2 regions of the Priestia sp. TRN 1309 genome follow, and region 1 is predicted to be linked to the other one. Evidence: riboswitches for the same ligand, from Rfam matches in the RefSeq annotation. Region 1 holds a riboswitch; the other holds the start of a gene.
What was found. Region 1 has a riboswitch for S-adenosylmethionine ahead of ACRPLQ_RS19535 (trans-sulfuration enzyme family protein). Riboswitches for the same ligand answer to the same signal wherever they lie in the genome.

Region 1 (3,360 bases):
AACGAACTTTTAATGTCTTAATGCCTCGAAGTAGTAAAAAACAATCCTGTGGTCCTAAGATAGCACCAAAAGCATTTTGTACAAACTTTACTTCTTCCGCTAGCTTTTCATCGCTTACCACAACTAGACCGCCAATGACGTCACTGTGACCGCTGATATATTTTGTAGCACTATGAATGACAATATTTACACCAAGGTCAATCGGCTGCTGTAGATAAGGTGTTAAAAACGTGTTATCCACAATTGTAAGGAGATTGTGCTCCTTCGCCAAACTTGCTACTGCTTTAATATCCGTTACCTGTAAAAATGGATTTGAAGGGCTTTCGATATAAATAGCCTTCGTATCTTTTGTGATAGCTTCTTCTACTTTCTCAACCTTCGTTGTATCAACAAAAGTTGTTTTGATACCAAACTTTGAAAATAATCGTGTTAATACACGATATGTCCCGCCGTACGTATCGTGTGAAACTAAAATTTCATCCCCTGATTCAAAAATAGATAACACCGATGAAATAGCAGCCATACCTGATGAAAAAGCAAAACCAGCGTATCCATTTTCTAGCTGAGCAATAGTGTTTTCTAAAGCCTCACGCGTTGGGTTTCCTGAACGAGAATAGTCATAGCGGCCGTTGTTCGTCTCATCTTCTTGGTTAAATGTAGATACTTGATAAATAGGTACGTTAACCGCTCCAAAATGACCGTCAATTCCTGTATTTGCATGAATTAAGTTCGTACCAAATCTATGTTTATTATTGTTGGTATGCATCAAATGCCTCCTTCAAATCTTTAATTAAATCATCTGCGTGCTCAATTCCAACTGATAATCGAAGTAAACAGTTTGTTACTCCGACACGATTTCGAATTTCCTCCGGAATGTCAGCGTGTGTTTGACGAGCTGGGAATGTCATTAAACTTTCCACGCCTCCTAAGCTTTCTGCAAATGTAATAACTTTAACATTTTCTAAAAGTACTGACACGATGTCAGGGTGTGAGACAGCAAAAGAAATCATGCCTCCAAATCCAGTTGCTTGTTTCTTCATGATTTCATAGCCCGGATGTGTTTCAAGACCAGGGTAATACACTTTTTCCACGAGATCATGAGCAGTAAGCCAATTTGCAATTTTCAGTGCGTTTTCGTTATGTTTTTCCATACGAAGCGCTAGCGTCTTAATACCGCGCAATAACAGCCAGCTATCTTGTGGACCTAAGATTGCCCCAGCTGCATTTTGATAAAAACGAATTTTTTCTCCTAAGCTACTACATCGAGCGACTACAAGACCAGCAACTACATCATTATGACCCCCAATGTATTTGCTTGCACTATGTATCACAATATCTGCTCCAAGCTCTAAAGGACGCTGATAGTAAGGGGACATGAATGTATTGTCAATGATAGTAAGCAAATCATGCTGTTTAGCTAACGCAATTGCTTCTGGCAAATCAGTCACGTGCATCATTGGATTTGTAGGTGTTTCAATGAATAAAGCTTTCGTGTTGGGACGAAGCGCATCTTTTACTTGCTCGAGATGGGCTGTGTTGACGTACGAAACAGTAATTCCTTGCTCTGAAAAGATTTCATTTAGTACTCGGTACGTTCCTCCGTATAAATCCTCTGATACAATTAAATGATCTCCGTTTTTAAATAGCGCTAAAACTGACATTACACCCGCCATTCCTGAAGCGAATGCTACTCCTACTTCGCCTTTTTCTAAAGCAGCAATTGCTTCTTCCAATGCCGTACGAGTAGGATTTGCCGTACGTGCATAGTCAAATCCTGTACTTTGCCCTAAAGCAGGATGAGCAAATGTTGATGCTTGGTAAATGGGTGTTGTAATAGAACCTGTTGAAGGGTCACGACCTACTCCTGAACGAACTAATAAAGTTTCAATTTTCATCTATTTCTCTCCTTAACTCAAAATAAAAAACACTCTTCACAGATGGAAGAGTGTTCGTTTATACACGATTTCTCTCATCTGTTAGAACAATACTGATGTTCCACAGGAATTAGCACCGTTCAAATGAATGTTTCATTTGATGGTTGCCGGGCATCGCAGGGCCAGTCCCTCCGCCACTCTTGATAAGAGTTCTATATAATTGTTGGTGGTTAACGTTTGTTGTTACTAACTTTAATAAAGATTTTCTTTATTGTCAACATAATTTTCTAAAAAATTTAAATCATCTCATTTGTTTATTCAATATACTTGTCCTGATAAGTACATAAAAAAAGAGACGACACCGAGGTCTCTTTTTCTAAGGCAAGTGCACAGATTTTACGTGAGCTAACTTCCAATACATACTTTCTCCATTTGCCGTAATTAGTTCAACAATATTATTAGAAACTTCTTTAAGTACGCCAATTTTTTCTGATTGATCCCCTAAATCTAATACGACCAGTTGATTTTCATATTTTTTAAGCTGCTCTTCAAAGTTTCTGACAAAAGGTGCAGAGGCAGGCCTTACTGGGAGCTCTTTGTCACTTAAAGAATAAGGAGTTAACTCATTACTATAAGGGGTAAGCCATTTCAAATGATGTAGAGAAACAAAGACATTTTTATACACTGGAGAATAAAACACAAGATAATCATTCAGCACGCTTGTAATATAGCCATGCAATGATTTTCCTCCTGTTACATAAATTTCAATAAATTTCCCTTTTGCCTGCTGTAAAATATTACGATAAGAAATCCGCTGACTTTCTTCTATTAAGTTCTCTTCTATTTCACGCAAAACCGTATAGTCTTCTTCCGATACTTCCCGCAAACGATGCATGTGTAAAAGAGGAATATACAAATAATCATGTCCATTATACAAAACCATAATATCTAATCCAAGATCAATAAGTCTGCCAACAAATGTCGTTTTACCTGAAATATCTAACTCCACAATTTTATCGATATAATGATTCATACTCATACTCATTCTCCTCCTTTTTCCTATATGATAGAAAAGGTGCTTTATAAGCACCTTTTATGTTCCATTTCATCATGCTTTCCAACGATAATTTTTCGTTTTGATAACTTTCTCGGCCGGTGCTGAAGAGCGTGAACTCGTACGGCGTCCTCCCGTGCGGCGTCCTCGAGAGCGATCGTCTGTGCGTCCTCCCGTGCGGCTTCCTGTACGTCCACCTGTGCGACTTCCCGTACGTCCTCCCGTACGGCTTCCTGTACGTTCTTCTGTAGACTTTGCAGCTTCAGTCTCTCCATTTTCTTCTGTTTCTTCATTGTTTTGATTGTTATCGTTTTGCTTAAAAGCCCCTTTTGCTCCTACACAAATGGTTTTAACGTGTCTTGGCTGTAAGCGTAATACTTGATTATTCTGCACAAGTGTAAATGTACCATTTCGGCTTTGTACTAACACGCC
Region 2 (3,360 bases), on a different contig from region 1:
CCGATTTTTCTGACATTCCAATGGCTGCACGGTGACGTGTTCCCAACTTTTTGTTCGTTGAAATAATAGACGAGAGAGGTAAAACATTAGCAGCTGAAATAAGCTGATTATTTCTAATTAGGACGGCTCCGTCATGTAAGGGTGTCCCTGGATAGAACAGTGTCTCAACTAGCGTAGCGCTGACAGGAGCTTGAATAGGCATTCCTTTTTGAATAAGAGGATCAACATTTTGTTCCCGTTCAATGACAATTAAAGCGCCGTGACGTTTCTCAGAGAGGTTATGAATAGCTAGGGATAGAGCAGCGTATTCAAATGTATAAGGCGATAAGTAATGGCGCAAGTAATAAGAGGCGGCCGTAGCTTGAACATCTTGAAATAACCTTCTCATCTCCTCAAAATCACATAAAATACAATGATCACTCGTGTCTAAATGTTTAATTAAATTAGAGGCTTCAGTTGAAATCTGCTGTAAATATGTTCGCACATTATTTTTAATTGTATCGTCTAATTGAAAGGGTTGTCTCTCCATCTTATATAGCTCCTATCTGTCAGTCAGTGTTATCTGTAATGTGTGCTAATGTGGGTGAATTATCCGTAAAGCTCATAAATCTGTTATTAATTTTATAGAGAGATTTTGTATTTTATTTAGCAAGAGAACATAAAAAGTCGAAAAAAAAGAAAGCGTTTTATAAACTGATATATTCACATTTGGGTTAAATTTACATATGTTGTTTTAAATAAAAGTATAGATATTTCTGTGAATTTAAAGTATAGTTTTCTTATCGGATATATAATTTTTAATGTTGACAAATATTCTAAATATGCTAAAATTTTTAAAAAATGCTTATCAAGAGTGGTGGAGGGATCTGGCCCGCTGAACCCCGGCAACCTGCTTAGCAAGGTGCTAATTCCAGCAAAGTGTGTATCATTTTGAAAGATAAGGTGAAAATTATTGCCTACCCAGTCTTTCAATACGGAAGACTTTTTATTTTGATATAGCGCAAGAGATATTTTGAGGAGGGACAACGATGACTGTAAACCCCGACTTAAAACAAACCTTTGAACACGCCGAAGCAAAGTAAGAATTAAATAGTTTCGCTGACTAGACACACTAGAGGCGGTTTTATCCAATTCTAGTGGGTAAAACCGTCTTTTTTTATTGGATAACGCGGATAACTAAGAATTGGAGTGGAGAAAATGGCAGACTTATATACGTACGAAAACTGGAGCGATACATTTCCAGAGTTCGACAGTAAAGATGAAACAAAAGGAGCCCTTTCAGCATTGCAGTGGGCGTATGATACCTACGGAGATTCAATTATTTATGCGTCAAGCTTTGGGATCGAAGGAATCGTGTTAATTGATTTAATTTCAAAAGTGAAAAAAGATGCTGAAATTGTCTTTTTAGATACAGGGGTTCATTTTAAAGAAACATATGAAGTGATTGATGCAATTAAAGAACGCTTCCCTGATTTACGTATTCATATGAAAAAGCCGGATTTAACTCTTGCAGAACAAGCTGAAAAACATGGAGATGAGCTTTGGAAGAGTCAGCCTAACCTATGCTGTCAAATTCGAAAAATCATTCCGCTAAGAGAATCCCTTGCTCCTTATGATGCGTGGATTTCTGGTTTAAGACGCGAGCAGTCTGAGTCTCGTGCCAACACGAATTATTTTAATAAAGATGAGAAATTCAAGAAGGTGAAAGTTTGTCCGTTAATTCATTGGTCATGGAAAGAAATTTGGCGTTATGTGTATAAGCATGATTTGCCATACAACAAACTTCATGATCAAGGCTACCCAAGTATCGGCTGTGAGCCCTGTACCGCACCTGCCTATAATGTAGACGATTTACGTTCAGGAAGATGGGCAGGTACACAAAAAGTGGAGTGCGGATTACACGAATCTTAAATACGAAAGAGCTGAATAAATGATGCTTTTATATGTTGCCTTTATCATTGCGCTTTTTTTTGCAATGAATATTGGGGCAAGCGGTGCAGCAGCTGCTATGGGCGTTTCATACGGCTCCGGTGCAATTAAAAAGCGAAGAGTGGCCCTGTTCATCTGTGCTGTAGGAATTGTGCTCGGAGCTGTTACCGGAGGCGGTGAGGTGGTAAAAACCATCAGTTCAGGTATCATACCTGAAAAACTGCTGTCAGTAGAATTAGTTATTATCATTCTGGCTGCTGCAACGCTGTCACTCTTTTTCGCGAATTTGATTGGTATCCCTCTATCAACAAGTGAAGTAACAGTTGGCTCAGTTGTTGGAGTAGGGGTAGCTTATCAATCTCTGTATGTAGAAAAACTTTTAATTGTGATGTCTTTTTGGATTATTGTTCCGCTAGTTTCATTTGTTATTGCTTTTTTGATTGGGAAAGTGATAAAGCGCAGAGCGCATAAAAAAGAAGCAGAGGGAAAGTGGAAAAGAGTTTTAACGATTTTAGTTATTGCAACGGGATTCTTTGAAGCCTTCTCAGCTGGAATGAACAATGTGGCAAATGCTGTCGGTCCTCTAGTAGGAGCTGGATTAATGGATGCTACAACGGGTGTCATAGCAGGAGGATTGGCGGTGGCGCTCGGAGCTCTTTTACTAGGAGGCCGAGTTATTGAAACAAGCGGAAAAAAAATTACTCGCTATTCTGTAGGAGAAGGCTGCATTATCTCGGGTACTGGTGCTTCTCTTGTTACAGTCGCTTCACTGTTTGGTTTGCCAGTACCGCTTACACAGGTCACTACGTCTTCTATTATTGGAATAGGCGCAGCGAAAACGGGATTTACGAAAGAACAGCGCGAAGTGGTCATTCAAATGTTAAAGGTTTGGGTGGTATCCCCTGTATTTTCACTCGTAATCTCATATGTTCTTGTGAAATTAGTACTTGAAAGCGACTTATATTCATTTGTGGTGCTAGCTAGTGGATGTATTGCTACAGGAGGTATTCTAAGCTTAGCTAGAACGACTAGAAGAAAAAGAGCAAGCCTGCAGTCGGAAAAAGAAAAAATGACTGCGTGATTCAAGTACTTTTTATTATATTGTGTTAATTACTTAAGGAGGATTTTACAAAATGGCAACAATTCAAGCACACGGTGGAGAATTAATTAATTTATATCAACCAACATATGACTACACGTCACTAACAAAAGAAATTGAAGTAGACAACATGGCTCTAAGCGATTTAGAACTAATTGGAATTGGTGCTTATAGCCCAATTACGGGGTTTTTAGGAGAAAAAGATTATCAATCAGTTGTTGAAAATATGCGTCTAGCAGATGGAACTGTATGGAGTATTCCTATTACTCTTCCCGTAACAGAAGAGCAGGCTAAAGAATTAAACATTGGCGACAAAGTAAAACTAGTTCAAA

Region 2: another riboswitch for S-adenosylmethionine. It lies ahead of ACRPLQ_RS21415 (phosphoadenylyl-sulfate reductase); the one in region 1 lies ahead of ACRPLQ_RS19535 (trans-sulfuration enzyme family protein).

Annotation. Positions count from the first base shown of each region.
Region 1 covers NZ_JBOZGM010000004.1:651,069-654,428, forward strand. Annotated here, with positions in the region: gene ACRPLQ_RS19530 (trans-sulfuration enzyme family protein) at 1-766, opposite strand, end outside; gene ACRPLQ_RS19535 (trans-sulfuration enzyme family protein) at 750-1,895, opposite strand; SAM riboswitch class I at 1,967-2,084, opposite strand; gene ACRPLQ_RS19540 (hypothetical protein) at 2,251-2,913, opposite strand; gene ACRPLQ_RS19545 (spore coat protein) at 2,983-3,360, opposite strand, start outside.
Region 2 covers NZ_JBOZGM010000005.1:367,414-370,773, forward strand. Annotated here, with positions in the region: gene cdaS (sporulation-specific diadenylate cyclase CdaS) at 1-529, opposite strand, end outside; SAM riboswitch class I at 842-944, shown strand; gene ACRPLQ_RS21415 (phosphoadenylyl-sulfate reductase) at 1,198-1,911, shown strand; gene ACRPLQ_RS21420 (inorganic phosphate transporter) at 1,931-3,010, shown strand; gene sat (sulfate adenylyltransferase) at 3,063-3,360, shown strand, end outside.